One region of the Diaphorobacter limosus genome, then DNA from elsewhere that is predicted to be linked to it. Evidence: predicted binding sites of a transcription regulator. Region 1 holds the regulator's gene; each other region holds the start of a gene.
What was found. Region 1 encodes FNR, which switches genes on or off when oxygen is low (the NO sensors DNR and NnrR bind a similar motif). Its sites were predicted from a motif close to TTGATNNNNATCAA; they were not measured.
Positions count from the first base shown of each region.

Region 2: a site for FNR is predicted at 4,373-4,386, ahead of P4826_RS04215 (PHA/PHB synthase family protein). Genes of this name have one in related genera too.
Region 3: a site for FNR is predicted at 4,661-4,674, ahead of P4826_RS14410 (chaperone NapD). Genes of this name have one in related genera too.
Region 4: a site for FNR is predicted at 5,472-5,485, ahead of P4826_RS05340 (type IV pili methyl-accepting chemotaxis transducer N-terminal domain-containing protein). Genes of this name have one in related genera too.

Region 1 covers NZ_CP136921.1:3,807,554-3,815,186, reverse strand. The annotation lists gene P4826_RS18370 (HD-GYP domain-containing protein) at 1-180, opposite strand, end outside; gene P4826_RS18365 (sulfite exporter TauE/SafE family protein) at 286-1,008, opposite strand; gene hemN (oxygen-independent coproporphyrinogen III oxidase) at 1,012-2,394, opposite strand; gene fnr (fumarate/nitrate reduction transcriptional regulator Fnr) at 2,581-3,309, shown strand; gene P4826_RS18350 (hypothetical protein) at 3,344-3,631, opposite strand; gene P4826_RS18345 (FixH family protein) at 3,715-3,993, opposite strand; gene ccoG (cytochrome c oxidase accessory protein CcoG) at 4,073-5,515, opposite strand; gene ccoP (cytochrome-c oxidase, cbb3-type subunit III) at 5,601-6,515, opposite strand; gene P4826_RS18330 (cbb3-type cytochrome oxidase subunit 3) at 6,545-6,685, opposite strand; gene ccoO (cytochrome-c oxidase, cbb3-type subunit II) at 6,698-7,330, opposite strand; gene ccoN (cytochrome-c oxidase, cbb3-type subunit I) at 7,349-7,633, opposite strand, start outside.
Region 2 covers NZ_CP136921.1:857,637-865,269, forward strand. The annotation lists gene phbB (acetoacetyl-CoA reductase) at 403-1,140, opposite strand; gene P4826_RS04210 (acetyl-CoA C-acetyltransferase) at 1,284-2,462, opposite strand; gene P4826_RS04215 (PHA/PHB synthase family protein) at 2,520-4,229, opposite strand; gene P4826_RS04220 (hypothetical protein) at 4,389-4,673, shown strand; gene pgeF (peptidoglycan editing factor PgeF) at 4,590-5,429, opposite strand; gene maiA (maleylacetoacetate isomerase) at 5,434-6,102, opposite strand; gene P4826_RS04235 (fumarylacetoacetate hydrolase family protein) at 6,181-6,876, shown strand; gene P4826_RS04240 (NUDIX hydrolase) at 6,951-7,499, shown strand; gene P4826_RS04245 (penicillin-binding protein 1A) at 7,496-7,633, opposite strand, start outside.
Region 3 covers NZ_CP136921.1:3,009,305-3,016,937, reverse strand. The annotation lists gene corA (magnesium/cobalt transporter CorA) at 1-952, shown strand, start outside; gene P4826_RS14425 (hypothetical protein) at 1,135-1,941, shown strand; gene P4826_RS14420 (PAS domain-containing protein) at 2,035-3,702, shown strand; gene P4826_RS14415 (5'-methylthioadenosine/adenosylhomocysteine nucleosidase) at 3,778-4,545, opposite strand; gene P4826_RS14410 (chaperone NapD) at 4,793-5,152, shown strand; gene napA (nitrate reductase catalytic subunit NapA) at 5,143-7,633, shown strand, end outside.
Region 4 covers NZ_CP136921.1:1,090,730-1,098,362, reverse strand. The annotation lists gene P4826_RS05375 (transglycosylase SLT domain-containing protein) at 1-1,033, opposite strand, end outside; gene gloB (hydroxyacylglutathione hydrolase) at 1,030-1,806, opposite strand; gene P4826_RS05365 (class I SAM-dependent methyltransferase) at 1,805-2,590, shown strand; gene rnhA (ribonuclease HI) at 2,627-3,073, shown strand; gene P4826_RS05355 (thioredoxin family protein) at 3,076-3,408, opposite strand; gene mobA (molybdenum cofactor guanylyltransferase MobA) at 3,595-4,230, opposite strand; gene moaA (GTP 3',8-cyclase MoaA) at 4,240-5,382, opposite strand; gene P4826_RS05340 (type IV pili methyl-accepting chemotaxis transducer N-terminal domain-containing protein) at 5,610-6,362, shown strand; gene P4826_RS05335 (DUF2889 domain-containing protein) at 6,428-6,985, opposite strand; gene P4826_RS05330 (aldehyde dehydrogenase family protein) at 7,015-7,633, opposite strand, start outside.

The DNA.
Region 1 (7,633 bases):
GCTTTTGGCAGGGATGTAACGCACGGATTGAAGCCCGATCTCACGCAACACGCGGATCTGGTCGGGAGATGAGAGCCTGAAACTACTCATCGGAAAGGGATGATTGATCCAACCCAACTCGAGCTGGATGAACATCCCAACTCGCAGAGCGTCGATATCAATCAGGACAGCCTGGTTCACGTCAATTCAGTTGTAATGGGCACGACAAACACATGTCGACACGGCCCATGTGCCTGAAACATTATCACCTGTTACGCGCCAAGCACTTTGTTGCACATTGTCTTTTCAGGGCAAACACCAGGGAGCGGGTTGCCCATGCACAACATCCATCCACAATGCCGTGCCGCCCATGGCGAAAAGCACAACGCCAGCCAGCTTTGAGCCCCAGGAACTGGCGACGCGATTTACGCGGGCACGGAAACTGCGCCACAGAATTGGCCCCGCCACCAACCAAACCCCACTGCCCACACCAAAGAGCACCATGCACAGCGCACCGCGCAGCACACTGCCGCTCAGGGCCGCAGTCAGCAGAGCGGTATAGAGCAAACCACAAGGCAACAGCGCCCAGGCCATGCCCGTGACGAACAGTCCCCCTGGGCGTGCCACCAGAGCACGCACCTTCGTCCAGACCGAACGACCGGCATGCTCCAGCCACGCTGGCTGACGCGCCTGCAGCATCATCAGCAGACCCCAGGCCAGAATCAGCACATGCAGCAATGTCCAGGCCGGACGCAAGGCAGCGGTGTTTTGGCCAAGCCATGCAAGGCGGTCCATCGCCCAGGCAGCCAGGGCTCCGGCGAACCCATAGCCCATCAGCCGCCCCAGATGAAAACCCGCCGTGCGCTGCAGAGTTCCAGCCTGCGGCGCCAGCCGCACCACCCGGGTATCACCCGCCGGCGCCGCGCCCTTCCCCGTCAAAGCCGCACAGGGTGCGGCACACATGACGAGACAATGCGTCCCGCCCATCAAACCCATGAAAAAAGCCGTCGATGCCAGAGCCCATAACATGGCTCAAATGATGCGGGAAAAGCGCGCGCGGTTCCTATCTGCCTGTAAATACCTGTCAAATACCATGGCCACACCGCGCACAAAGAACCACCCCATGGTTGTGACCTTGACGCCCTCGGGACTGATGCTGACCAACCCTTGCTCGGCCATTTCTTCAAGCTGCCGCAGCTCCGCTTCAAAGTAACTGCGGAAGTCGATGAGCCAGGACTGCTCCAAGGGCTCGAACAGCAACTCGCCCTGACACATCAGAGCCATGATGACGGCGCGGCGCACCAGATCATCCTTGGTCAATGCCAGCCCCCGCACGACCGGCAGGTGGCCATGGTCGATGGCGTCGTAGTATTCGTCCAGGGTCTTCACATTCTGGCTGTACGTTGCACCGACGCGGCCAATGGCGGATACGCCCAGGCCAATCAGATCACAGTCAGGCTGCGTGCTATAGCCCTGGAAATTACGGTGCAACCGCCCCTGGCGCTTGGCCACCGCCAGCGCATCCTCGGGCAGTGCAAAGTGATCCATGCCCACGTAGACATAGCCGGCGTTCATGAATGCATCAATGGAGCGAGCCAGCATCGACACCTTGGCCGACGCCATGGGCAGTTCTGCGGTGATGATGCGGCGTTGCGACTTGAAACGCTCGGGCAAATGGGCGTAGGCATAGAGCGCTATCCGATCAGGTCGCAGTTGCGCAACCTGCTCCAGGGTACGGTCAAATGACTCTGGCGTCTGCCTTGGCAGACCATAGATCAGATCCACGTTCACCGAGTCGAAACCCAGCTTGCGCGCGCTTTCAACCAGACCAAACACCTTTTCTGCTGGCTGTATGCGGTGTACGGCTTTCTGTACCTCTGGGTCGAAGTCCTGCACCCCGAAGCTGAGCCGATTGAAGCCCAGCTCAGCCAGCAACGCCAGCCGCTGTTCATCAACCGTGCGCGGATCGACCTCTATGGAGTACTCCCCTCCTGGCACCAACACAAAACTGCGCTTGAGCATGCCCATGAGCTCACGCAAGCCGTCATCGGACAAAAAAGTCGGCGTCCCACCACCAAAGTGCAGCTGACTGACATGCTGGCCGACACCGCAGTGCGCGGTGTGCAGGTCAATTTCCCGGCTCAGGTAACGCAGATATACATCGGCCCGCTCGGGGTGGCGGGTAATGATCTTGTTGCAGGCACAGTAGTAGCACAACGATTCGCAAAACGGTATGTGAATGTACAGCGACAACGGCATGGCCTTGGCCACTGATCCCACGCGGCGCTGTTGCAATGCCAGGATGTACTCCTTTTCACCAAAAGCCTCCACGAAACGATCGGCGGTAGGGTAGGAGGTATAGCGCGGCCCCGGAACGTCAAAGCGACGCAAGAGCTCGGTGGTAACGACAGTCATGAAAGGGTTCCTTGCAATTCGTGCGCACTGTGCCGTAGAGTCCACCCTGTGTCCTTGACGCCGATCAAGCCCCCATGAAGCCGAGTTGACGACAATTTGACCTTGGATCAAAGTCACTCAACGAATCGCGACATCCCAAGTCTCGGTTACATTCGGCTGTAAGTCCGTACTAGGAACCGAGTATCCATGTCTTCCAACCTGCAAACCATCAAAGTAGCCTGCTCCAATTGCAGCCTGCGCGAGCTGTGCATGCCTGTGGGTCTGGATGACCAGCAGCTCAAGCGCATTGATGACATCGTTGCAGTTCGCCGCAAGGTCAAGCGCGGCGGAACCTTGTTTCGCAACGGGGAGGCATTTACCTCGCTCTTTGCCATCCGCACAGGATTCTTCAAAACCTGCGTAGCAACCGAAGATGGGCGCGACCAGGTCACCGGATTCCAGATGGCTGGAGAAATCATCGGTCTGGATGGCATCGTCAACGACCGCCACACCTGCGATGCCGTGGCTCTGGAAGACGCCGAGGTTTGCGTCATGCCCTTTGAGCGTATCGAGGAACTGTCGCGCGAAGTTACGGCACTGCAAACCCATGTGCACAAGATCATGAGCCGTGAAATCGTCCGTGAGCATGGGGTGATGTTGCTGCTGGGCAGCATGCGCGCCGAGGAACGCCTGGCCGCCTTCTTGCTGAACCTGGTGCAGCGCCTGCATGCGCGCGGCTTTTCGCAGTCAGAACTGGTGCTGCGCATGACCCGCGAGGAAATTGGCAGCTACCTGGGCCTGAAACTTGAAACCGTGAGCCGCACCTTCTCCAAATTCGTTGAGGAGGGCATTGTGGAAGTCAAGCAGCGCCATGTTCGCATTGTGAATACGGAAGCCTTGAAGCGAATTGTCAACAGCCAGCAGGCTTGTCACTAAACTTGGGCGATTCAGGCCTCCCGCATTGTCAGGATCATGACACGTACTTGGGGTTATCAGCTGGCCTGTCCGTCTCCGACGACTCCCGATGGTTGAACTCGAAGGGAGAGAACGACAACAGGGTCGTCAAAGCGCCTGATATCGTAATCACCAGCCAGAACAAGAAAAACGCGACGGTATAGACGCCTTCGCGCGACAGATTCACAGGCTGGTCAAACCACTGCAACGCCTCCGGATCGACAAAGGCAAAAACCACCATCTCCATGACACCGGCCATGAGAAACGCAGGCCACGCAATCCACATCAGTCGTTGCATCCACATCGAAGCACCTCCAAGCTGTTGTGCTCGCAGACTAGCACTACATGCACGGCAACTGTCTCCTTGATTCCCCTTAGGCCCCAGAATCAGCGTGGTTGATCCTGCACCGGGGTAGCAGCGTGGTTGCGCCCCTTGGTTGCTGGCGTCATGCTCATCTGAGAGTTTTGCAATGTCTTGTTGATGTCAAGACCCCGTTGATAGTAGTCTTCCGTCAACACTGGATCTGGCCGTGCTAACGCCAGCCAAAGTGTGATGAAGCCAGCGATTACCACGATCACCGGCCCGGCAATGATCAACCAGACATGGCCATACTTCCACCAAGGCTGAGACTCAGGCGTCGAATTCGCTGATGAGTTGGGTGACATGACTGCGGACTCCCTGGGCCTTCCGAGGCCCAATACAAAAAAATCAATACAAAAACAGCGGATGCTCGTACATCAACCCTTAGCGCGGCACCAGGAACACGGATTTTTCTGCCACCTGGCCTTTGTCATCCTGGGCACGGACATCAAAATACACGGTGTGTGAGCCAGGCGCTGCCGATCCATAGGGAATTTGCAGCCGCACGACCACCCAGCGAGATTCTGCCGGGCCGATGTCAATCTCCGGTTCGGAGATCACCTCAAGCCCGTCCAGTCCACGTGCACTGATCACATAGCGCTGCGCCCCCTCGGTGGCGTTCATGATTTGCAGTCGGTAAATGTTTTCAAGCTTCCCGCCTGCCACGATGCGCGACAGAGCCGCTCGATCCCTCACGATATCTACCTTCAATGGGGTACGCACCACCAAGCTGGCCATCATCCCTATGCACAAGGCGATCAAAATACCGGAATAAAACAATACCCGTGGCCGCAGGACACGTTTGAGCATCTGCGACTGCGTCCAGTGGTTCTTCACGCCGTTCTGCGTGGAAAACCGAATCAGGCCGCGTGGATACTGCATCTTGTCCATCACGGTATTGCAGGCATCCACGCACAGGCCGCAGCCAATACAGTCGTACTGCAGCCCATCGCGGATATCGATTCCCGTGGGGCAGACCTGTACGCACAGTGAACAATCGATGCAATCACCCAGACCCTTGGCCTTGTAGTCCACCGCCTTGGTGCGCGGGCCACGGGGCTCGCCACGCTCCGGGTCATATGTGACAACCAGGGTGTCGTTATCAAACATCGCGCTTTGGAAGCGCGCGTACGGACACATGTATTTGCATACCTGCTCACGCAAGTAGCCGGCGTTGCCGTAAGTCGCCAAGCCGTAGAAAAACACCCAGAAAATCTGCCAGCTTCCGTGCAGCGACATAAGTTCGCCACCCAACTCCCGGATGGGTACAAAATATCCGACAAATGTAAAACCGGTCCAGAATGACACGGCAATCCACACCAGTTGCTTCAGCGATTTTTTCCAGGTCTTTTCAAATGTCCAGGGGCCGTTATCGAGCCGGATGCGCGCACTGCGATCGCCTTCGATCTTGTGCTCTATCCACATGAAGATCTCGGTATAAACCGTCTGTGGACAGGAAAATCCGCACCACAGCCGCCCTGCCACCGCCGTGAACAAGAACAGTGCAAGCGCCGAGATGATGAGCAGCCCCGTCAGATAGATGAAATCCTGCGGGTAGAGCACCAGACCGAAGATGTAGAAGCGCCGAGCACCCAGATCAAACAACACCATCTGGCGCTCACCCCATTGCAGCCAGGGCAGGCCATAAAAAACCAACTGGGTGACATACACCATGATCCAGCGCCAATTGGCGAATACGCCACTGATCGAGCGCGGATAGACCTTTTTCTGCGCCTCGTACAAAGATGCGGATTCGGTCTTCGGCTTTTCTGCCGGCGCTGCCGCAATGGGGATAACCTTGCGGGGCTTTCCGTCGGCTGGCTTCATGTTGAAAATCTCTTGGTGCAAGACGGGCTTGCAAAACAAAAAAAACCGGCACCCCTAGGAGGGGCTGCCGGCCGATACAAATGCCTTATTTTGCAGCGCCGGGCTTGTTGGACATGCCCCAGACATAGGCGGTCAGCACATTGATCTGCTGATCTGTGAGTTTGCCAGCCTGGGCCGGCATTTGATTGGTCTTGCCATCGTTGATCATAGCCACGATCGCTGCCTCGCCCCAGCCATGCAGCCAAATGTCATCGGTCAGATTAGGGGCTCCCATGGCAGTCATGCCCTTGCCGTCCATGCCATGGCAAGCCGCACAGGCGGTGAACTTGGCCTTGCCCAGCGACGCCTTGAGAGAATCGTGCGGACTTCCCGACAGACTTAGCACGTATTGGGCCAGGTTGCGCACGTCGTCGGGCGAACCCACCGCTGCGGCCATGGGGGGCATCACACCGACTCGACCATCATGGATGGTCTTGCGAATGTCATCGGGCGTACCACCGTGCAACCAATCCTTGTCCGACAGATTCGGGAAGCTCTTGCTACCGCGTGCGTCCGAGCCATGACACTGGGCACAGTTGTTCATGAACAAACGCTCGCCGATCGCCATGGCCGCCTGGTCGGCTGCAATGTCCTCGGTTTTCATGCTGTCGAACCGTGCATACAGTGGCTGCAACTCGGCATTGGCCTTGTCAACTTCTGCCTGGTACTCACCGACTTGCGTCCACCCCAGCTGGCCCTTGAAGGTGCCCAGGCCCGGGTAGGCCGCCAGATAGGCAAAGGCAAAGACGATGGTGATGACAAACAGCCACATCCACCAACGGGGCATAGGGTTGTTCATCTCCCTCAGATCCACATCCCAGACATGGCCCGTGGTGTTGTCAGCAGCGGATTCGATCTTCTTGCGTGATGTCAGCCACAGCAGCAAGGCACAGGCGATGATGCCGGCAAGGGTGATCCCGGCCACATAAATAGACCAGAAATTACTGGTGAAGTCGCTCATGGGTTCTCTCTTCGTATCGGTTGGAGCAATCAATCGTCATTGGCGAAGGGCAGCTGCGCTGCCTCATCGAACTGGGCCCGGTTGCGAGCCGTATAGGCCCAGTACCAAATACCCAGAAAGCACGCGAGCGAAGCCAGCGTGACCACGATGCGCATGGTGGTGATGTCCATGGCAAGCTCTCTTTACTTGAGCGCGGTGCCCAGCACCTGCAGGTAGGCAATCACGGCTTCCATCTCGGTCTTGCCCTTGACGGCCTCGGCCGAGCCGGCGATTTCCTCATCCGTGTAGGGCACGCCAACGCGGCGCAATGCGCGCATATGCGGAGCCATGCTGGCGGCATCCACCTGGTTCTTTTCGAGCCAGGGGTAGGCAGGCATGTTGGACTCGGGCACCACATCACGCGGGTTGACCAGATGAATGCGGTGCCATTCATCACTGTACTTGCCGCCAACACGATGCAAATCCGGGCCGGTGCGCTTGGAACCCCACTGGAACGGGTAGTCGTAGACAAACTCACCGGCAACCGAATAGTGACCATAGCGCAGCGTCTCGGCGCGGAACGGACGAATCATCTGCGAATGGCAGTTGTAGCAGCCCTCGCGTTGATAGATGTCGCGCCCTGCCAGCTGCAGCGCCGTGTAGGGCTTGAGGCCCTGAACCGGTTCGGTGGTGGACTTCTGGAAGAACAGCGGAACGATTTCCACCAAACCTCCCATGGCGATCACCACCAGGATCAGGACGATCATGAGGAAGTTGCTGGTTTCCACCTTCTCATGGGTGAAACCGGAGCTTGTTTGCTTGTTTGTATTAGACATCTACGGATTCCTCAGACCTCAAGCGTGCGCCGGATTGACGGCCGGAATGGCCACCTTCACGGAACGACCGGAAATTGCGGTCATCCAGGTGTTCCAGGCCATGAAGCACATACCAGCCAGATACAGCACACCGCCCAGGAAACGAATGGCATAGAAGGGATAGGTGGCTTTCACGCTTTCGACAAAGGTGTAGGTCAGCGTGCCATCAGGGTTGACCGCGCGCCACATCAGGCCCTGCATCACGCCGGCAATCCACATCGCGGCGATGTACAGCACGATGCCGATGGTGGCCAGCCAGAAGTG
Region 2 (7,633 bases), 1.1 Mb from region 1:
TTTATAGCTCTTGTATCGAGAGCAAAAACAGGTGCTATCCAGGGGTTGCACTTTCTTTCCACTCGCTGTCAACGCTGCGCCCGGGGTTCGCGTTGTGGTTACATCAAAGGAGTTTTTCCCATGACCATGACTGCAATGCTCTCTGCCTGGCCCGAAGACGAACGCGATCGCAAGCGCGCGCCAACCCGCCTGTAAGGGCATCCTGCGGCCTTGCGAGGCCCTGATTTCGGGAGTTGACAGGCTCCCCCTGTACGCCAGTCCTGCGTGGGCGGCGCGGCCCACCGGGTTCAAGTCGAAGTGCGGTAGTGCACCAGTGGCCCGAAAAAAAAGGAACGTCTGGTGACGTTCCTTTTTTTTATGGCCCATTCCCGGCAGCAGTTGCCGGGAATGCTCTTCACTGTATCAGCGCATGTGTAGGCCACCGTTGACGGAGAACTCTGCGCCAGTGGCGTAGCCACCCTCGTCAGAGGCCAGCCAGGCGACGATGGAGGCAATTTCGCTGGGCTCGCCCAGGCGCTTGACGGGGACGGTGCCGACAATCTTCTCCAGCACATCGGGGCGAATCGCCTTGACCATGTCGGTACCGATATAGCCCGGCGCCACGGTATTCACCGTTACGCCCTTGGAGGCCAGTTCCTGCGCCAGCGCCATGGAGAAGCCGTGCATGCCGGCCTTGGCGGCCGAGTAGTTGGTCTGGCCGGCCTGGCCCTTTTCCCCATTGACCGAGCTGATGTTGACGATGCGCCCCCAGCCCTTTTCCACCATGTCGGCAACAACCTGCTTGGTCACGTTGAACATGCTGTTGAGGTTGGTTTCGATGACGGCGTCCCAGTCCTCGCGCGTCATCTTCACGAACATGCGGTCGCGCGTGATGCCGGCGTTGTTCACCAGCACATCGATGCTGCCATGCTCGGCCTTGGCCTTGGCGAAGGCCTCCACCGTGGAATCCCAGTCACCCACATTGCCTGCAGAGGCGTAGAAGGTGTAGCCCAGGGCCTTCTGCTCGGCCAGCCACTTGGCGTAGTCGCGCGTGGGGCCGCAGCCAGCGATGACCTTCAAGCCTTCCTTGTGCAGGCGTTGGCAAATGGCCGTGCCGATTCCACCCATGCCTCCGGTGACGTATGCGACTTTCTGACTCATTGTGTGCTCCTTGTGTGGTGGAAAAATCCGTAAACACTCTACCCAAGATCCTGATCTGTGCGATCAAGGTAAACACGGGCCTTGGCCATTGTCTCGCAGGCGACTGACTCGACTATGACGCGAAGGCCCGAATCTCTGACGGCTTAGCGCTCCAGCGCCAGCGACACGCCCATGCCGCCGCCAATGCACAGCGCAGCCAGGCCCTTCCTGGCGTCGCGGCGCTGCATCTCGTGCAGCAGCGTCACCAGCACGCGGCAGCCCGAGGCGCCGATGGGGTGACCGATGGCAATCGCCCCGCCGTTGACGTTGACACGCGCCGGGTCGATGGCCAGCTCCTTGTTGACGGCGCAGGCCTGGGCGGCGAAGGCTTCGTTGAGCTCGAACAGGTCGACATCGGCGGCGTTCCAGCCGGCGCGGGCCAGTGCCTTGCGCGATGCCGGCACCGGGCCCATGCCCATGGTGGCCGGATCCAGGCCGGAGGTGCCGTAGGCGGCGATGCGCGCCAGGGGCTTGAGGCCCAGGGCCGCCGCCTTCTTGGCGCTCATCACCACCACGGCGGCAGCGCCGTCGTTGATGCCCGAGGCATTGCCGGCCGTCACCGACCCGGCCTTGTCAAACGCCGGGCGCAGACCGGCCAGGGCTTCGGCATTGGTCTTGCGGTTCAGGTATTCGTCGGCATTGAACAGAATTGGGTCGCCCTTTTTCTGCGCCAGCGAGACGCCGACGATTTCGTCGGCAAAGCGGCCGGCGTCCTGGGCCGCGGCGGCCTTTTGCTGGCTGGCCAGGGCCAGCGCATCCTGCATCTCGCGCGTGATGCCGTAGGCCTTGGCCACGTTCTCGGCGGTGATGCCCATGTGGTACTGGTTGTACACGTCCCACAGGCCGTCCACGATCATGGTGTCCACCATTTTCCAGTCGCCCATGCGCTGGCCGTCGCGCGAGCCATTCAGCACATGGGGCGACAGGCTCATGTTCTCCTGGCCGCCGGCGACGACGATTTCGCTGTCGCCCGTGGCCACGGCCTGGGCCGCCAACATGACGGCCTTCAGGCCCGAGCCGCAGACGGCGTTGATGGTCAGGGCCGGGGTTTCCTTGGCGACGCCGGCCTTCATCAGCGCCTGGCGCGCCGGGTTCTGGCCGCAGCCGGCCGCCAGCACCTGGCCCATGATGACCTCGCCCACCTGATCCAGCCCCACCTTGGCGCGTGCCAGGGCCTCCTTGATGACGATGGCGCCAAGATCCGTGGCCGCGGTCTTGGCGAGTGTGCCGCCAAACTTGCCCACGGGGGTGCGTACGGCGGAAACGATGACGATGTCTTCCATGTGAGTCCTCTCTGAAGTAATGCCCGGCAGCGCCTTGCGCCGGGCGGATGAATCCTATCAGGCCTTTTGCTTGACGTAACGCCCCGGTGCGGGCTCGATGGCCTTGAATTCGGGCGCCCTGCCGTAATCCTTGGGGGCGGCGATCTGCTTGCCGGCATGGCCCTTGAGCCATTCGCTCCAGTCATCCCACCAGCTGCCGGGCAGCTCATCGGCCCCGGCCAGCCAGCCTTGCAGCGTGGCGGGCAGCTTGCCGTCCTCGCGCACCCAGTGGCTGCGCTTGTTCTTGGCCGGGGGGTTGATCACGCCGGCGATATGGCCCGAGGCGCCCATGACGAAGCGCTTCTTGCCCGGCAGCACCTGGGTGGATGCGTAGGCGGCATCGGCCGGCACGATATGGTCTTCACGCGAGCCGTAGATGTAGACCGGCAGCTTGACCTGGCGCAGATCCAGCTGTTCGCCGCACACCGTGAGGGCGCCGGGCTCGATGAGCTTGTTCTCCAGGTAGAAGTTGCGCAGATACCAGGCGTAGTACGGCCCGGGCAGGTTGGTGCTGTCGCTGTTCCAGTACAGCAGGTCGAACGGAGGCGGCGTCTCGCCCTTGAGGTAGTTGCCGACGACGTAGTTCCAGACCAGCTCGTTGGGGCGCAGGAAGCTGAAGGTGGAGGCCAGATCCTGCCCCTTCATGAGGCCGCCCTGTCCCATTTGCATCTCGCGCATGCGCACGAAGTTTTCGTCGATGAAAACGTCGAGGATGCCGGTGTCGGCAAAGTTGATCAGCGTGGTGAGGAAGGTGGCGCTGGCCACCACATCCTGGCCGCGCGCGGCCAGCACTGCCAGGGCGTTGGTGAGCATGGTGCCGCCCACGCAAAAGCCCAGAGCGTTGATCTTTTCGACGCCGGAGATTTCCTGCGTCTTGGCGATGGCGGTGAGCACCGCCTGCTCGATGTAATCGTCCCAGGTCTTGTGGCCCAGCGACTCATCGGGGTTGCGCCAGCTGATCACAAAGGTGCGGTGGCCCTGCGATACGGCGTAGCGGATGACCGAGTTCTCGGGCTGCAGATCCAGGATGTAGTACTTGTTGATGCAGGGCGGCACCATGAGGAAGGGGCGCTCGTACACCTTGGCCGTGAGCGGCTTGTATTCGAGGAGCTGGAACAGCTCGTTCTCGAACACCACGGCGCCTTCGGTCGTGGCCACGTTGCGGCCGACCTCGAAGCGGCTCTCGTCGGTCATGGAGATATGGCCCTGGCGCATGTCGTGCAGCAGGTTGGCCACGCCCTTGGCGATGCTCTCGCCGTGGGTTTCTATCGCCTTCTTCTGCGCGTCGGCATTGAAGGCCAGGAAGTTGCTGGGCGACATCGCGGCCAGCCATTGCTCGACGCCGAAGCGGATGCGTGCGCGGGTCTTTTCGTCGGCCTCCACGGCATCCACCATGCCCATCAGGGCGCGCGCCTGCATCTGGTAGGCCGTGACCGAATACACCGACAGCGGGTTCTGTGCCCAGTTCTCACCGGCAAAGCGCCTGTCGCCGGTCTTGGGCATTTGCGGCAGCATGCCCTGGCCCCACAGCGCGCGCATGTCCTGCAGGTACTGCTGCTGCAGCTCCAGCAACTTGTCGCCGGCAAAGTTCACCGGCGTGCTCGGTGGCATGGCCATGGCCTTGTTCAGCTCCCCCGGCTGCATGGCCTGCAGCATGTTGCCCCAGCTCTGGCTGAGCATTTGCTGAAATTGCTGGACACTTTCGGCCCATGCGGCGTCGTTGCTCATACGGTCTCCATGAATATGCCCGGAAGCAGGCACAGGTGGTCATTGTTGCCGAGCAGTCCCCGGCCACACAAGAGTCCTCAGCAGTGCTACAGGGTTTTGCATGCGCGTGGCAGCGACGTGGCAGTTCACAATAGGGGGCTATTTTGCTTGAAGTCAATCATGTATTTGGTGTTAATAGCCTGGCTTTATGTAACCGTGATGATGGCGGTGGCCGAGGCAACGTCGGCCCAGGGCACGCTGCTGGGCGCGGGCATCACCTTTGTGCTCTATGGCCTGCTGCCTATCGCCATCGTGGGCTACATCCTGGGCACGCCCGCGCGCAAACGCGCCATTCGCGCGCGCGAGCAGGCCCTGGCCGCATCAGCCGCTGATCCAGATGCAGGCAGCCATGCGCCCGCTGGTGCCCAGGACGGGGCTGTCGCGCCGGTGCGAAAAGAACCGTGACGGGTTGGCCACCGTGCACCAGGCCGGGCTGCTGTCGTTGCCATGGATCGCATCCACGCCCATGGCGCGCAGGCGCTGGCGCGCCAGGCCTGCCAGGTCGGCCAGCAGCTTGCCGGCCCGGCCATGGGGCTTGAAGCAGGCAGCGGCCCGCAGGTCATGGGCGCAAAAGGCCTCGCGCACCTCGGGGCCGACCTCGAAGGCCTGCGGGCCTATGCAGGGTCCCATCCAGGCCAGCAATTCCTGTGGCGCCTGATGAGCTATATTTGTTGTAGCTTGATGCGCTTTATCAACAAGGCTTTCAGCCTGAAATGACTGTACGGCTGCCTCCAGCACACCGGCGGCCAGCCCGCGCCAGCCGGCATGGGCAGCGGCCACCTGCGTGCCGGCGCGGTTGGTGAACAGCACGGGCAGGCAGTCCGCGGCCATGACGGTGCAGGCCACGCCCGGCACCCGTGTGGCGCAGGCATCGGCATCGCCGCCGTCGGGCGTGTCGGCCTGCAGGGCCGCCAGCGCCGTGCCATGCACCTGGCGCAGATACACCGGGCGCACCGGCTGGCCGCGCGCGCTGACAGCCGCCTGCAATGCCGCCCAGTTGGCGGCCACGGCCTCGGGCGCGTCGCCTACGTAGCGGCCCAGGTTGAAGCTGTCCCAGGGCGGCGCGCTCACGCCGCCATTGCGCGTGGTGCACAGCGCATGCACATGGGCCGGGGCGGGCCAGTCGGGTTGCAGCCAGTCGTGGGGAATGCGGTGCGTCATGGCATCAAACCCCATGGTCCGGGCAGGCCGACGGCTGGGCGCGCTGGAAAGCCGGCAACGCCATGCAGGCCTGGAAAGCCGCCATGGTGCGCGCCAGGTCATGCAGTTCGACATGGAAACGCTGGGCATTGAAGATTTGCGGCACCAGGCAACAGTCGGCCAGCGTGGGCTGGTCGCCCCAGCACAGGCGCGAGGGAGCCTGGCCGGTGGCCTTGCGCTCGGCGTCGAGCAGCAGCAGCTGGCGCTCGAAGGCCTGCAGGCCCTGGCGTGCCCAGTGGCTGTACCAGGCATCCTTGGCGGCGTCGTCCAGCTGCAGCTGGCGCTTGAGGTACTTGAGCACACGCAGATTGTTCAAGGGGTGGATCTCGCAGGCCACGAGCTGCGCCAGGGCGCGCACATGGGCGCGGGCGATGGGGTCGCCCGGCAGCAATGCGGGCGCCGGATGGGTTTCGTCCAGGTATTCGATGATGGCCATGGACTGCGCCAACAGCCGGCCGTCGTCCAACTCAAGCGCCGGCACCAGCGCGTCGCCCAGCTGGCTGGCGTAGGCGGGCAGCAGCTGTTCGCCCTTGAGCAGGTTCACCGCCACATAGTCGTAGGGCAGGCCCTTGAGCTCCAACGCAATGCGCACGCGAAACGAGGCCGAGGAGCGAAAGTAGTTGTAGAGCTTCATGCCCCGCAGCATAAGCGCCGCGGGCCCATGGCACACTGCGACGATTTCGCCCGCAACACCAGCGTCAGAGGTTTCTCCATGAGCTATGTCATCCCCCCCGCAGCCCCGGCCAGCGTACCCGTTGTCGGCCGCGCCGAGCGTTTTGCCGTGCACCGCATCTACTGCGTGGGCCGCAACTACGCCGAGCACGCCAGGGAGATGGGCTTTACCGGGCGCGAGCCGCCGTTCTTCTTCATGAAGCCGGCCGACGCCGTACTGCCCGTGGCCCAGGGCGAGACCGGCCACCTGCCCTACCCCACGCTGACCCAGGATCTGCACCACGAGATCGAACTCGTCGTGGCCATAGGCCAGGGCGGCAGCAACATCGCCGCGCAGGATGCGCTGCAGCATGTCTGGGGCTACGCCGTGGGCCTGGACATGACGCGCCGCGACCTGCAGGCCGAGGCCAAGAAGCAGGGCCGCCCCTGGTGCATCGCCAAGGGCTTTGACGCCAGCGCGCCCATCGGCCCCATCACTCCTGCGGCTCAGGCCGGCAATGTGCAGCAGGCCGCGATCTGGTTGCAGGTCAACGGCGCAGACCGCCAGCGCAGCAACGTCAGCCAGCTGATCTGGAACATCGCCGAGACCATTGAACATCTGTCACAAGCCTGGGAGCTGCGGCCCGGCGACCTGATCTTCACCGGCACGCCCGAGGGCGTGAACGCGGTGGCGCGCGGCGATGTGCTGGAGGGCGGCATCGACGGCCTGTGCCCGCTGCGCGTGGCCGTGGCCTGACCCAGTTTACTATATTAAATATAGCTGTTCGCGCTTGATACATGAGCGCTAGAGCCAATTTTTAATAACATAGCATGATCTTTCGCCGCCCCATCAAGCATTGCCGCGAATGCGGCGCGGCCGTGACCTACCGCCTGCCCGACGATGGCGACACGCGCGCACGCGCCATATGCCCGGCCTGCAACACCATCCATTACGAGAACCCGTTGATGGTGGTGGGCACGGTGCCCGTGCTGGGCGAGCGCGTGCTGCTGTGCAAGCGCAACATCGAGCCGCGCTGGGGCAAGTGGACGCTGCCGGCCGGCTTCATGGAGCTGGGCGAAACGGCCGAACAAGGCGCCGCGCGCGAGACCGACGAAGAGGCCGGCGCCCTGATCACGATGGGGCCGCTGTTCTCCCTGCTCAGCGTGCCCCAGGTGGGGCAGGTGCATATCTTCTACCTGGCGACGGTGCTCAGCGAGCGCTTCGACCCCGGCCACGAGACGCTGGAGGCGCGGCTCTTTGCCGAGGACGAAATCCCCTGGGACGAGATCGCCTTTCGGACCGTCAAGCGCACGCTGGAATGCTTTTTTGCCGACCGCCGCGGTGGGCAGTTCGGCGTGCACTCCTACGACATTCTTTAGCGATCGAGATTGAAAGTCGCCGGCTGCAAGGCGGCCGAATCCATTGCCGGCGGCGGCGCGTACGGTTGCACCGGCTGCGCATCGGGCTGGTCCACCCATACCGGCGGATCGGCCGCCGGGGCGCGCGGTGCCAC
Region 3 (7,633 bases), 800 kb from region 1:
GGTCCAGGAAGAAATCGATTCCCTGGAGGATCAGGCGCCGCAGCATCCGATCTGGGTGGACATGGAGTCGCCCACGGTGCTGGAAAAGCGCTGGGTCAAGCAGCATTACGGCCTGGCCATCCCGCTGGACGTGATGGACGAGGACATCGAAGAGTCGGCGCGCTTCTACGAGGAAGACAACGGCGAACTGCATATCCGCAGCGACTTTCTGGTGGACGACGACGAGGAGCCGCGCTCGGTGCGCGTGGCCTTCATCCTGAACCAGCACAACACCGAGCTGAAAAGCTGCGGCGTGCTGTTTTCCATCCGCGAGGAAGACATCCCCGTGTTCCGACTGCTACGCATGCGTGCGCGCCGCGCGCCGGGGCTGATCGAGGACGCCAAGGAGGTGCTGCTGTCGCTGTTCGACACCGACGTGGAGTATTCGGCCGACACGCTGGAGGGCATCTACGACGATCTGAAGAAGGTCAGCACCCAGGTGCTGGAGGGCCATGTGACCGACGACCATGCGCAGAAGGTGCTGGCCGACATTGCCTGGCAGGAGGATTTGAACGGCCGCATACGCCGCAACATGCTGGACACGCGCCGCGCCGTCAGCTTCATGATGCGCAGCAAGATGCTCAACGCCGAGCAGTTCGAGGACGCGCGCCAGATCCTGCGCGACATCGAGTCGCTGGACAGCCACACGCAGTTCCTGTTCGACAAGATCAACTTCCTGATGGACGCCACCGTCGGTTTTTTGAACATCAACCAGAACAAGATCATCAAGATCTTCTCGGTGGCCAGCGTCGCCCTGCTGCCACCCACCTTGATCGCCAGCGTCTACGGCATGAACTTCCGCCTGATGCCCGAGCTGGAATGGGAGCATGGCTACATCTACGCCCTCTGCCTGATGATCGCCAGCGCCGTGGTGCCGATGCTGTATTTTCGCAAGCGCGGCTGGTTGAAGTAACCCCTCCCGCGCCGGTACTTCCAGCGCTTGCCGGGCAACGCCTGCGAAACGCTGCCGACCTAAGCTGGTGCCCGTGATCCCGCCCGACATGCCGACGCGCATGCCAGCGGCGGGCGCACGCAGCGCAGGAGAACCACCATGTGCAGGTTCATCGTTCTTGGCCCGGCACCGGGAGCACGGTCATGACACCGGTCGACCCGGCCAGCCTGGCCGACTCGCCGCTGCTGGCGGCCATTGCCTGGTTTTACCTGGCCAGCAACTCCATCCGCATCGTCACCTACATGCCGCAGATCATCGCCGTGTGGCGCTGCACCGACGGGGCCCGGGCAATCTCGCTGCTGGCCTGGGGCTCCTGGGCGCTGTCGCACCTGAGCGGCGTGATCTATGGGGTTCTGGTGCTGCACGACACGTTCTTTGTTGTCATCACCGTCATCAACCTGTGGGGCTGCAGCAGCGTCACCGGCATCGCCGCCATGCACCGCTGGCGCTGGCACCACAAGGGCGCGCCAGCCGGCACCCGGCCAGTGTCGCAAGCCGCGCCCACGCCCAGCGCCCGCGCGCCACGCCTTGGCGCGCTGCGCTCGGTCTTCGGCTGGGCGCGCGTGCTGCCGCTGCTGGTCGCCGCCGGCGCGGGCGCCCTGGTGGCCGGGCTGTGGCTGCCGCTACAGAGGCCGCCCAGCACCGCCGGCGGTGCAACCGCGGCCATGGCCACGCCGCTGCGACACGCTGCCCTGCCGCCGCTGCCAGAGCTGCGCGCGAACGCCGCCATGGGCCAGCCCTATGCCGCGGCTGACCTGATAGACCTGCTGCTGGCGCGCTACGACGCCGATGGCGACCCGCAGGCGCTGTTCGAGGCCATGCTGCTGCTTGACCGCAACTGGGATCAGCCGCAGGTGCTGGCCTCGGGCGTGATCCAGCAAGTGGTGCAAGAGCGCTGCCCGGCGGAGCGGCTGCTGCGGCACTTCTGGATCTGCGACCAGGGCGAGTAGCGCCGGCAATGCCCCGCAAGCACGCCCGCAAGATGTTGCGCTGCGGCGCGCAACCGATCTACGATGTGGGCCCACACTCTGCGTCAAAGCCCCATGAACAGCGCATCCACACCCGGCCTGCAGCTCCTGGGCAGCGTGTGCTGGTGGCCCGGCGATGGAGGCGACCGTGTCGCCTTTCAGGCCGAGCGACGCTTTCAGCTACTGGCGCTGCTGGCCTGCCACGACGGGCCGGTGTCGCGCAGCCAGCTGGCCGAATGGCTGTGGCCCGAGCGTGAGCCCGCCGACGCACGCCGCAACCTGCGCAAGGCGCTGCTGCAGGCGCACCGGCTGTGTGCGACGCTGGCACAGGCCCCGCCAGTGGAGCTGCACGGCGGGCAGCTGCGCTGGCGCCCGGCCACGGATCTGCATGATTTCCGGCACGCCTGCGATGAATCAGACTGGGAACGCGCCGTACGGGCCTACCGCCCCGGCCTGCTCAGCGGCCTGGACTCTGGCCTGAGCGATGACGCACTGCGATGGCTGACGCGCCAGCGCGCCTGGCTGGATGAACGCTGGCACGCCGCCGCGCGATGCTGGCTTGGCGGCCTGCAGCACACACCGCAGGCGCAGGCCGCCGCAGCCGAGCAGGTGCTGGCCCGCGACCCGCTGGACGAAGCCGCGCTACGCACCCTGCTACAGGCCTGTGCGGCGCTTGGCGAGCACCCGCGTGGCCTGCGTGCGCTGCAGGCCTACGGCGTGCGCCTGCGCGCCGAGCTGGACGCCACGCCATCGCCCGAACTGGCCACCCTGGCCCACGCGCCTGGGCACATGCCCACGCCACTGATTGCACCACTGGTTGCGCCATTGATCGCGCCGCGCCCGCGCCCACCGGCAGACAGTGCCGTGCAGGCCATCGTCCTGGCAGCCATGGATACCATGGCCGACCCCGGCCACTGGCCGCTGCTGCTGCAGCGCCTGACGCAGGCCGCACACGGCCTGGGCAGCATGTTTGCCGGTTGCAGCTTCACCCACGCGCAAGATGGCCTGCTGCTCACGCAGGGGTTGGACGCCGTGCTCGGGCAACGCTTTCTGGATCGCTTCCAGGACAACCCCACGGCACGCGCCATGCTGCGCGTGCGCCTCGGGCAAGGGGTGAACCAGATGCAGATCACCGACCCGCGTGCGTTGCAGCGCTCGGCCTTCCATCAGGAGATCCTGCGCCCGCAGAACATTCGCGACATCACCGCGATCAAGCTGCCCATGGATGCGCCATTCAACGTGGGCGGCGTCAGCATCTGCTTTGCGGGCCCGCATGCGGCTGAGCAAGCGGCTCAGGCAGCCCATCTGCTGGAGCACCTGGCGCCCTATCTGCAACGCGCCCTGGCCGCGCTGCTGCGCTGGCGCCGCCTGCCGCAGGCCGAAACACTGGCCGCCGGGCTGGATGCCCTGCCTTGCGCGGTGTTCATGCTCAGCGCCAATGGCCGCATGCTGTTTGCCAACGCGCGTGCCGAGGCGCTGTTGAACCTGGCCGATGCCCTGTGCCTGCGCGCCGGCCGGCTGGCCGCGGCCCAGCCCGCCGATGCGCCGCGCCTGGACGCGCTATTGGCCGAGGCCGCCCAGGCACCCCGGCGGCTGGCCCACTGGAGCATGGGCCTGCGGCTGAACCGGCCGGCAGGCGCACGGGCGCTGACCCTGCGCGTGCTGCCCATGCGCGACAGCCAGGACAGGCTGCAACTGTCCGGGCGCGCGGCGGTGCTGGTGCTGGCCGACGAGCTGCCGTGAGCCCGGTGCCGGCTGCGCTGACGCATTTCAAGCAAAATAGGCCGCCAGCGCTTATGCAACAAGCGCAAACAGCTCTTATTTTGATAGTGACTGCAGTAAACCCTGGATGATGTGATCGGCATAGCGGCTGGCCACATGGCGCACGAAATGCGGAAAGTCCACATGCGCGCTGTCGTCGGCCCGGTCCGAGATGGTGCGCACGGCCGCAAACGGCAGGCCGTAGTCGCGGCACACCTGGGCCACGGCCGCGCCCTCCATCTCCACGGCCAGCACCTGATGGCCGGCGGCGCCCAGCGCCTGGCGCAGCGCGGCGGATTCGGCCGAGGTGGAGACAAAGCGGTCGCCGCTGACGATCAGCCCCTGGTGCGCGCGTGCCGGGTGGCGGTGCGCAATCACCGGATTTTTTGGATCAAATCCGGCTCTATCGCTTGTCAGATAAGCGTTGGCAGCTTCAAATAGCATAGTGGTCAGCGCCGCATCGCAAGGCATGCGCGCCAGCCCGTAGCCGGGCACCTCCCAGCGCGGGAAGATGGGCGAGGCGTCCATGTCGTGCTGCAGAAAGTCCTGCGCCACCACCACATCCCCTACCTGCACGCCATCGCCCAAGCCGCCGGCCACGCCGGTGAAGACGATGCGCGCCACGCCAAAGCGCTCGGCCAGCAGCGTCGCCGTGGTGGCCGCCGCCACCTTGCCTATGCCCGACAGCGCCAGCAGCACCGGCTGGCCCAGCAGCCGGCCGCGCCAGAAGCTGCGCCCGGCATGGGTGATGCATTCGGGCGCCTGCAGGGCTTGGACGAGGCCGCCCTGCTCTTCGGGCAGGGCGCTGAGGATGGCGGTGGTCATGGGCGGGGGCGGTTCACAAGGGCAGAGGGAGCCGCATTATCGCGACCGCCCAGGGCCGCCCGCACCGCAACAGGGCCGGACGGGCGGTGCGATTCATGCCACTCGCATCGTAGATTTGATTTTTCTCAAATGCCAACCCCGAATAAGGGTTCACCATTAGATCGTCAAAAAAACAATGAACTTACGGCTCCCACGATAATCCCCGACCGTTTTACTCGGACATCCACTCCCCGGCGCATCGCCTGCCATGCGCGACCCGTTCTACAAATGGGGCCGCATACTTGTCATTCGATTAACTCCGGGGTATTGGCAATATCCGAAACGGCATTTGATCGAAGGCAGTATCTTGAATATCTCCAGCGCCATCGTTTACGCCAGACCGGGCACGGATGCCATGGTGCGTGCGCAACTCCCGCATATTCCCGGCGTGGAGGTTCACGCCGCCGCCGAGGACGGGAGACTGGTCGTCACCATAGAGGCGGAGAACGACCGCGGCGCCATGGACACCTATGAGGCCATCGCACGCATGGACGATGTCCTGAATATCGCCATGATTTTCCAGCAGACAGAAACCCATCCTGACCAGGAGTTAGCCAAATGCAAATAACCCGTCGTGATCTCATCAAGGCGCATGCGGTCACCGCTGCCGCCACGGCCATTGGCGTGAGCGTTCCCGGGGCGCAGGCATTGGCGCAGTCGGCCGGCGCCGCCGACGATATTCGCTGGGACAAGGGCGCCTGCCGTTTCTGCGGCACCGGCTGCGGCGTATTGATTGGCGTCAAGGACGGGCGCGTGGTCGCCACCCAGGGCGACCCGGACGCGCCGGTGAACAAGGGCCTGAACTGCATCAAGGGCTACTTCCTCTCCAAGATCATGTACGGCAAGGATCGCCTGACCCAGCCCATGCTGCGCATGAAGGATGGCAAGTTCGACAAGAACGGCGAGTTCACGCGCATCAGCTGGAACCAGGCCTTCGACATCATGGAGGACAAGTGCAAGGCCGCGCTGAAGGCGGGCGGGCCGCGCAATATCGGCATGTTCGGCTCCGGCCAGTGGACCATCTGGGAGGGCTATGCCGCCTCCAAGCTGTTCAAGGCGGGTTTTCGCTCCAACAACATCGACCCGAATGCGCGCCACTGCATGGCCTCGGCCGTGGCCGGCTTCATGCGCACCTTCGGCATCGACGAGCCCATGGGCTGCTACGACGACTGCGAGCACGCCGACGCCTTCGTGCTCTGGGGCGCGAACATGGCCGAGATGCACCCCATCCTCTGGTCGCGCGTCACCGACCGGCGCCTGACGGCCAAGCATGTCAAGCTGCATGTGCTGTCCACCTTCACGCACCGCTCCTGCGAGCTGGCCGACAGCGAACTGATCTTCAAGCCGCAATCAGACCTGGCCATCCTCAACTACATCTGCAACCACATCATCCAGAGTGGCGCGGTGAACGAGGACTTCGTGAAGAAGCATGTCAACTTCCGCAAGGGCGTGACCGACATCGGCTACGGCCTGCGCCCGAATCACCCGCTGGAGCAGGTGGCCGGCAACAACGGCTATCCCGGCGCGGACGGCAAGCCCAAGGGCTCGCCAGACGCCTCGGCGCCCATCAGCTTCGACGAGTTCAAGGCCTTCGTCGCCGAGTACACGCTGGACAAGGCGCACGAGCTCTCGGGTGTGCCCAAGGACAAGCTCGAGGCCCTGGCCAAGGTCTATGCCGACCCCAAGACCAAGGTGACCTCGTTCTGGACCATGGGCTTCAACCAGCACACGCGCGGCACCTGGGTCAACAACATGATCTACAACGTGCACCTGCTGGTGGGCAAGATCTCCGAGCCCGGCAACAGCCCGTTCTCGCTCACCGGCCAGCCCTCGGCCTGCGGCACGGCGCGCGAGGTGGGCACCTTCTCGCACCGCCTTCCCGCCGACATGGTGGTCACCAACCCCAAGCACCGCGAGATCTCCGAGAAAGAGTGGAAGCTGCCCGCCGGCACCATCCCCGACTGGGTGGGCCTGCACGCCGTGGCGCAAAGCCGCGCCCTGAAGGACGGCAAGCTCAACTTCTACTGGACCACGACCACCAACAACATGCAGGCCGGGCCCAACATCAACGGCGAGATCTGGCCCGGCTTTCGCAACCCGGCCAACTTCATCGTCGTGTCGGACTGCTACCCGACGGTGTCGGCCCTGGCGGCGGATCTGATCCTGCCCTCGGCCATGTGGGTGGAGAAGGAAGGGGCCTTTGGCAACGCCGAGCGGCGCACGCAGTTCTGGCGCCAGCAGGTCAAGGCTCCCGGCCAGGCCAAGTCCGACCTGTGGCAGTACGTCGAGTTCTCCAAGCGCTTCAAGACCGACGAGGTCTGGCCCGCCGAGCTGCTGGAGAAGGCCCCCGAATACAAGGGCAAGACCCTGTACGACGTGCTGTATGCCAACGGCCAGGTGAACAGGTTCCCGCTGTCGGATCTGCAAAAGGGTTTCGACAACGACGAATCCAAGGAGCTGGGCTACTACCTGCAGAAGGGCCTGTTCGAGGAATACGCCGGCTTCGGCCGCGGCCATGCGCATGACCTGGCCGACTTTGACGTCTATCACAAGGCACGCGGCCTGCGCTGGCCGGTGGTGGACAACAAGGAGACGCTGTGGCGCTTCCGCGAGGGCTACGACCCCTATGTAAAGAAGGGCGAGGTGCTCAAGTTCTACGGCAAGCCCGACGGCAAGGCCTGGATCTTTGCGCTGCCCTACCAGCCCGCGGCCGAGATGCCGGATGCCGAGTACGACCTGTGGCTGTCTTCCGGCCGCGTGCTGGAGCATTGGCACACCGGCTCGATGACGCGCCGCGTGCCCGAGCTATACCGTGCCATGCCCGATGCCTGGCTCTACATGCACCCCGAGGACGCCAAGAAGCGCGGCCTGCAGCGCGGCGACACCGTCAAGGTGATGACGCGCCGTGGCGAGGTCGCCACCAAGGTCGAGACGCGCGGGCGTAACAAGCCGCCGCAGGGCCTGGTGTTCATGCCCTTCTTTGACGAGCACCGCCTGGTGAACAAGCTGACGCTGGACGCCACCTGCCCGATCTCCAAGGAGACCGATT
Region 4 (7,633 bases), 1.4 Mb from region 1:
CGGTCCAGCTGGCGTACTGGCCTTCGTTGTAGGCGGCCAGGTTCTTGCGGAACACCTGGGCGTTGTCCCAGGGCAGCAGGATCTGCGGCATGCCGGCAGAGAGGATGACAGGCTTGTGCAGTGACGGATTGAGCGCGCGGAAATCTTCCAGCCGTATGCCGGCCAGGCTGGCTACCAGCTTCACGTCGATGTCGCGCGTGATCTCCACGCTCTGGAAATAAGGGTGGTTGTGGATGACGGGCAGATCGGTGCTGAACCGCGTTGGCTCGGCCACGATGTTCTTCACCGCCTGCAGCTTGGGCACGTACATGCGTGTTTCTGCGGGCATGTTCAGGTCGGTGTAGCCGGTGCCCAGGCCCTGTTTCTCGTTGCGGGCAATGGCCCGGGCGACACTGCCCTCGCCCCAGTTGTAGGCGGCCAGGGCAAGGTGCCAGTCACCGAACATGCCGTGGAGCTTTTGCAGGTAGTCCAGCGCTGCACGGGTGGAGGCCAGCACGTCGCGCCGGTCGTCACGAAATGCGTTTTGCTTGAGGTCGAAGTAGGTGCCGGTGGCGGGCATGAACTGCCACATGCCGGCAGCCTTGGCGCTGGAGATGGCCTGGGGATTGAAGGCGCTCTCGATATAGGGCAGCAGGGCCAGTTCGGTGGGCATGCCACGGCGCTCCAGCTCCTCGACGATGTGGAACAGGTATTTGCTGGAGCGCTCTGTCATGCGCTGCATGTAGTCGGGCCGGGTGGCATACCACTGCTCGCGGTCACGAACCTGGTCGGTTTCCAGGTCGGGCATGGCAAAGCCGCGGCGTATGCGATCCCACAAATCGGAGGGCGCGCTGATGCCGGCCACGACATGGCCCTGGGCCGCGCCGGCGGTGATGGGGCGCAGCGGGCCAGCGGGGTATTGCGGTGCCTGGCTGGTGCTGGTGTCGCTGGGGGCGGGGAGGGGGACGGGGGTGTTGTCGCCTGGGGTGTTGGTGGTGGCGCAACCGGTCAGCCACAGCAGGCTAGCCAGCCCCAGGATGTGCAGAATTTTCATCGGAATTCGTTTTTCCATTGACGCAGTGCGGCCAGTACGGCCGCGGGTTGGTGCGGATCCAGCTGCGGGTCGAAGCTGCGCGCCGCCTGGGCCACGGTGGCTTCGCGCGTACGCAGAAACGGGTTGATGGCACGCTCGATGGCGATGCGCGAGGGTAGCGTCGGCTGCCCGTTCTGGCGCAGCGCGTTGCAGTGGCCGAGGTAGTCGAGAAGCGCCTGGTTGCCAGGCTCCACGGCCAATGCGAACTTCAGGTTGGACAGGGTGTACTCGTGGGCGCAGCAGACGCGCGTGGCGTCTGGCAATGCAGCGAGTTGGTCGAGCGAGGACTGCATCTGCCCGGGCGTGCCTTCGAACAACCGGCCACAGCCGCCCGAGAACAGCGTATCGCCGCAAAACAGCAGTGGCGCGCCGTCCATCTCGGCGCAGTAGTAGGCAATATGCCCCGCGGTGTGACCTGGTACGTCCAGCACCACAAAGCGCAGGCCCAGAACGGTGATGTTCTCACCCTGGCGCAGGCGTGTGAGGGGCTGGGGCATGGTCTCGCCGGCGGGGCCGTAGACGGCAGCACCGGTGGCCGCGCGCAGGGTGTTCACACCGCCGACATGGTCGCCGTGATGGTGCGTGACTAAAATTCCCCGCAGCGACAATCCCTTGTCGTGCAGCGCCTGCAATACCGGCGCGGCGTCGCCTGGATCCACGACGACCGCTTCGCGGCTGTCATGCAGCATCCAGATGTAGTTGTCGGTAAAGGCGGGCAGCGGCAGCAAGTTCATGAGCGGCGAAAATTATAAGTTGCACCACTGGTTTGGCACCCCTCCGGGGCGCTATCTGCTGGCCTGGGAGCAGGAGCGCTATGACGAGCTGGTGGCCGATATCTTTGGCTACCATGCCTTGCAGCTGGGCATGCCCGGCCTGCAGGCGCTGCGCGCCAACCGCATGCCGCATCGCTGGCTGGCATTGGGCGCGGACGAGGCACAAGGCGTGCCACCGGCGGAGGGCGCCGCTGACCAGGGGGTACCCCCCGCCTTGCTTGCCGAGGCCGTGGCTCTGCCGTTTGCCGAGGCCAGCCTGGACCTGGTGGCCCTGCCACACACCCTGGAACTGAGCGTGGATCCGCATGCCGCGCTGCGCGAGGTGTACCGCGTGCTGGTACCCGAGGGCCGGACGGTCATCAGCGGCTTGAACCCGTGGAGCCTGTGGGGCCTGCGCCAGGGGCGTGCGCGGCTGTACCAGCGCCTTGGTGGTGGGGGGCAGCCATACCTGCCCGATGTGGGGGAATTCATCTCGCCCGGGCGCCTGCGCGACTGGCTGCGTCTGCTGGGCTTTGAGCTGGAGACCATCAGCTTTGGCTGCTATCGGCCCGCGGCGACCAAGGAGCGCTGGTTGCAGCGGCATGCCTGGATGGAGAGCCTGGGTGCACGCTGGTGGCCGATACTCGGGGCTGGTTACGTGATCGTGGCCGCCAAACGCGTGCCGGGCATGCGTCTGCTGGAGCCTTCGTGGCGCAAGGCGCCCCGAACGGCCGGCGCGCAGGTGCAGGTGGCGCGCCGGCATTGATCATGGATGAATGGTTTGTTTGTTGAGGAGTCTTTTTTGAATCAGGTGGTGATCTATACCGATGGTGCCTGCAAGGGCAATCCGGGCCCTGGTGGCTGGGGCGCGTTGCTGCGTTCGGGTGCGCTGGAAAAAGAGCTGTTTGGCGGCGAACTGGGCACCACCAACAACCGCATGGAGCTGCTGGCCGTGATACAGGCCCTGGCGGCCCTGAAAAAACCCTGCCAGGTGGCCCTGTACCTGGACAGCCAGTACGTGCGCCAGGGCATCACCGAGTGGATCCATGGCTGGAAGAAAAAGGGCTGGCGCACCGCAGCCGGCCAGCCGGTGAAGAACGTCGAGCTATGGCAGCGCCTGGACGAGCTGGCGCACCGTGCCGGCCATCGCATCGAGTGGCATTGGGTCAAGGGCCATGCGGGCGATCCAGGCAACGAGCGCGCGGACGCGCTGGCCAACAAAGGTGTGGAGCAGGCGCTGGGCAGGTAGGTTCAGCTGGCGGTCTTGAGCATCGACAGCGCCTGGCGGATGTCCTGCACCGCCTGCGGACGCACCAACCGGGCGACTTCCGCGCCGTCGCGCAAGAAAACCAATGTAGGCCAGAGCTTGACGCGGTAGCTGCGGCCCAGCGGCTGACCCGGGCCGTCCTCGACCTTGATGTGCTGCACCTCCCCCTCAGGCTGCAATGCCTGCTGGATCAGCGGCTGGGCGCTTTGGCAATGGCTGCACCAGGGCGTGCCGAACTCCAGCACGGCGGCGCCTCGCAGTTGATCCACTGCCTCGCGTTGAGGGGCTTGCGGCAGGTGTTGGGCGCTGAAGGGCATTCCAGTTCACTCCATCAAACATCGATCGTGGTGCCGACGATATCACTTGGGATCGCCATCCCGGGGGCATGGTACCGTACCTGGCACTATTATTTTTATAGTTGTCAGTGCTTATATATAAAGCGCTACGTGCCAATTTTGTTGATATTTCATGCGGCTGCAAGCCCATGGCCTGGCAAGGCCGGGTCAGCATGGCGCTTGCGTGCCATCGAGTGCATGCAGCTGCGCCGGCGTATTGGCGTTGAAGAAGGCCAGCGGGTCGTCCCCGGCCTGGTCAAAGGGCACGATGGCGCAGGGCTGCAGGGCCGCCCAGCGGTGGATCTCGCGCCCGCCATCGGCGGTAAAGCCTTGCAGGCTCTGCAGCAGGTTCACGCGCAGCAGGCAAAACACAGGCTGGGTGCGCAGCCGCGTGCTGCCGTCGTGCTGCTGTTCGGGGGCTGCTGCCATGGCGATGTCGGCGCCCTGGTCGGTGGCTGCGGCGGCCAGGCGGCTGGCCAGGTCGGCAGGAAAGCACGGGCTGTCGCAGGGCACGGTCAACAGCCATGGGGTGGTGCAATGCTCCAGCCCGATCAAAAAGCCCGCCAGCGGGCCGGCATGGTCGGCCAGGCCGTCGGGCCAGACCGGTACGCCAAAGGCCTCATAGGCGGCCAGGTTGCGGTTGGCGCTGATCATCACGCTGCCAACCTGGGGCTGCAGTCGTCGTAGCACATGCAGCGCCAGGGGCTGGCCGCGAAAGCCCTGCAGGCCTTTGTCCACTCCGCCCATGCGCGAGCCGCGCCCGCCGGCGAGGATCAGGCCCGTGATATCGCGCGTGTCGATCATGCGCCGCGCTCAGCCGCCGATGTAGCTCATCTCGATGCGGCGCTGGCCTGCGCCGCTGTCCGCTGGCAGGCTGGCGCGCAGCTCTGAATAGCGGTCGCCGCGGCCCTGCCAGATATGGGCGATGGCGGTGCTGATCTGCGCGTCGCTGGCATCGCTGCGCAGCAGGCTGCGCAGATCCCAGCCCTGGGTGGCAAACAGGCACAGGTACATCCGCCCCTCCATGGACAGGCGGGCGCGGTTGCAGTCGCCGCAGAACGCCTGGGTGACGCTGCTGATCACGCCCACCTCGCCCAAAGCCGCGTCGTGGCGGCCGTCGGCGCCAGCCCAGCCCCAGCGTTTGGCGGTTTCGCCCTGAGCCGTGGCGGCCAGCGGCACCAGCGGCAGTTCGGACTGCAGGCGCGCAATGACCTCGGATGAGGGTACGACCTGATCCATGCGCCAGCCATTGGTGGCACCCACGTCCATGTATTCGATGAAGCGCAGCGTGATGCCGCTGCCGCGGAAATGCCGCGCCATGGCCGGGATCTCCTGGTCGTTGGTGCCGCGCTTGACCACCATGTTGACCTTGATGTGGGCGAGGCCGGCGGCCTGCGCCGCCTCGATGCCGGCCAGAACCTCGGCCACGGGAAAGTCCACGTCGTTCATGCGCCGGAACACCTCGTCTTGCAGGCTGTCCAGGCTGATGGTGACGCGCTGCAGCCCGGCAGCCTTGAGCGCGCGCGCCTTGCGCGCCAGCAGCGAGCCGTTGGTGGTCAGCGTGAGGTCGGGCACCCGGCCCTCGGTGGTGCGCAGCCCGGCCAGCTGGGCGACGAGCACCTCCAGATCCTTGCGCAGCAAGGGCTCGCCGCCCGTGAGGCGGATCTTGTGTATGCCATGCTGCATGAACAGCCGCGCCAGCCGCGTAATCTCTTCAAAGCTGAGCAGGTCGCCATGCGGCAGGTAACGGTAATGCTTGTCGAACACTTCCTTGGGCATGCAGTAGCCGCAGCGGAAGTTGCAGCGATCCGTGACGCTGATGCGCAGGTCGCGCAGCGGCCGGCTCAGGCGGTCGTGCAGCTGACCGGTGGCGGGTGCCGCCTGTGCTGCGCTGGGCACCGCGGGCCGCAGCGCCGCGCTGCGCTGATCCACGAGGGGAATGACACGTTCAGCCATGGGCAAATTGTGCCCCATGGGGCGAGTAGGGGCTTGGCTGGTGCTGCGCCGATTGATACCGGTCAATGGATCGCTGACCTGGTTCACGGTTGATGTGGGTCAATTGCGGGGCGGCGCGGCATTTGGACAATGGCGCCATGCTTAACATTTGTTTACCCTGTGTTTCTCTCGGCATTACCCAGGTTCATCGTGGCCGCCGTGTCGCGTTGCGCGCGTTGGCTGCCGCGATGCTGATGCCGGCGTTGCCATCGACCGCCCTGGCGCGCATGGCTTTGGCCACGGCAATCAACCGCACGGCGCGCTTTCGCGCGATGTCGCAGCGCACGGCCAAGCTGTACGGTCAGTTGCATCTGAACGTGAGGCCCGAGCGCGCCCGTGAAGCGCTGGAGCAGACGCGGCGCCAGGTGCGCGCCGACCTGGATGAGCTGGACCGCCAGGCCTGGCCGCCCGAGGTGGCGCGTCTGCTGGCCGATGTGCGCCGCAGTGCCGAGCGCCTGGATGGGCTGACGGCCCAGCCTGCCGGCAAGAGTGGCCTGCAGGCCGTCTCGGCCCAGGCCGACCAGATGCTGACCCACGCCAACAGTGCCACGCAGGCGCTGGAGCACCTGGCGCAGGCGCCGACGGCCAGGCTGGTGAACATGGCCGGGCGCCAGCGCATGCTGTCGCAGCGCCTGGCCAAGAACTATGGTCTGGTGGCCGCGGGGCTCGACAGCCGCCCTTTGCGCGATCAGATTGCGGGTGATGCTGAGGAATTCCAGCGTGCCATGGCGCAGCTTGCCGGCGCGCCCTTGTCCACGCCGGCCATTCGCACGACGCTGGAGCTGGGCCAGGGCCAATGGGTGTTTTTCGACATGGCGATCAAGCGCCAGCCGAATGCGCGCGGGCTGGAGGACGTGGCCACCACTAGTGAACGTCTGCTGGAGGTCATGGACAGCCTCACCGCGCTCTACGAAGTGGCTTTGCAGGATGTGCTGGGCTAGCCGGCTTCCATGCCTGAAATTATGTAAAAAAATGGCTGAAACGCTTGTGTATCAAGCGCAAAGCGCTATTTATTTTGTAGTTTTTTGGGCTGTTGGTAGAAGCGTGGGTAATGCTGCCGCACGCCCTCGCCGTGGTAGTCCCAGCCGGTGCACTGGCCCAGGTGGCGTGGCGGTTCGTCGCCACGGCTCTTGAATGCGGCGTTGATGGTCTGGAACGTGGCCGTGGCCAGGTTGAACAGCAGCTCGCGCAGATGCGTGCAGCCGGCCACGCCGCCCAGGTGGGTCTGTATGGACTGGCGCCAGCCGCGCACCATGCTGGCGCCCACCATGGATTGCAGGGCGCGCTGGGCTTCGGGGCAGCCGGCCAGCGGGTGGGCATCCATGGCGGACTCGATGGCGCGCACGACCAGGTCGCCGTCCACCGTGACGCGCAGCCACATGTGGTGAATCGGATCACCCGCGGGGCGCAGCTGTCCGGGGTGGCGCAGCGAGGGCAGGTCGTAGGTCTTGCTGTCGTGCAGTTCGCCCTCTATGTCCCACAGGCCATCGTCACGTTCGAAGCCCTGGTAGTTGACGCGGCGGATATGTCTGGCGGTGCGGGGGGAGGGGGGTGACAGGGGCATGAAGAACGGTTTGAAACTGCAGTCGGCCATCAGCCATGGCGTATGGCCACGGTCTTCAGGGTGGTGAAGCCGTACAGCGCCTCGAAGCCTTTCTCGCGCCCGTGGCCGCTGGACTTGACGCCGCCAAAGGGCAACTCCACGCCGCCGCCGGCGCCGTAGTTGTTGATGAACACCTGGCCGCTGGCCACGCGCCGCGCCATGCGCAACTGGCGTGCGCCATCACGCGTCCACACCCCGGCCACCAGGCCAAAGGGCGTGGCGTTGGCCAGCTCCACGGCATGGTCCTCGTCGTGGAAGGGCATGGCGGCCAGCACCGGGCCGAAGACCTCCTGCTGCGCCAGGCGGTGATCCGCGGGCACGTCGCGCAGCAGGGTGGGGGCCTGGTAGAAGCCGGTGTCGGGCGCCTCGTCCACCACCGTGCCCTGGGCGACGAGGGGTATGCCGGCCACCTGCGCGTCGGACAGGAAGTCCCACACACGCTGCTGCTGGCTTTGGCGTATCAGCGGACCCAGATCGAGATCCATGGCCGCGGGGCCCACGCGCAGGGACTCGAAGGCCTGGGCCAGACGCTCCAGCAGCGGCTCGTAGATCAGCGAATCGATGAGCAGCCGCGAGCCGGCCGAGCAGGTCTGACCGCTGTTCTGCACG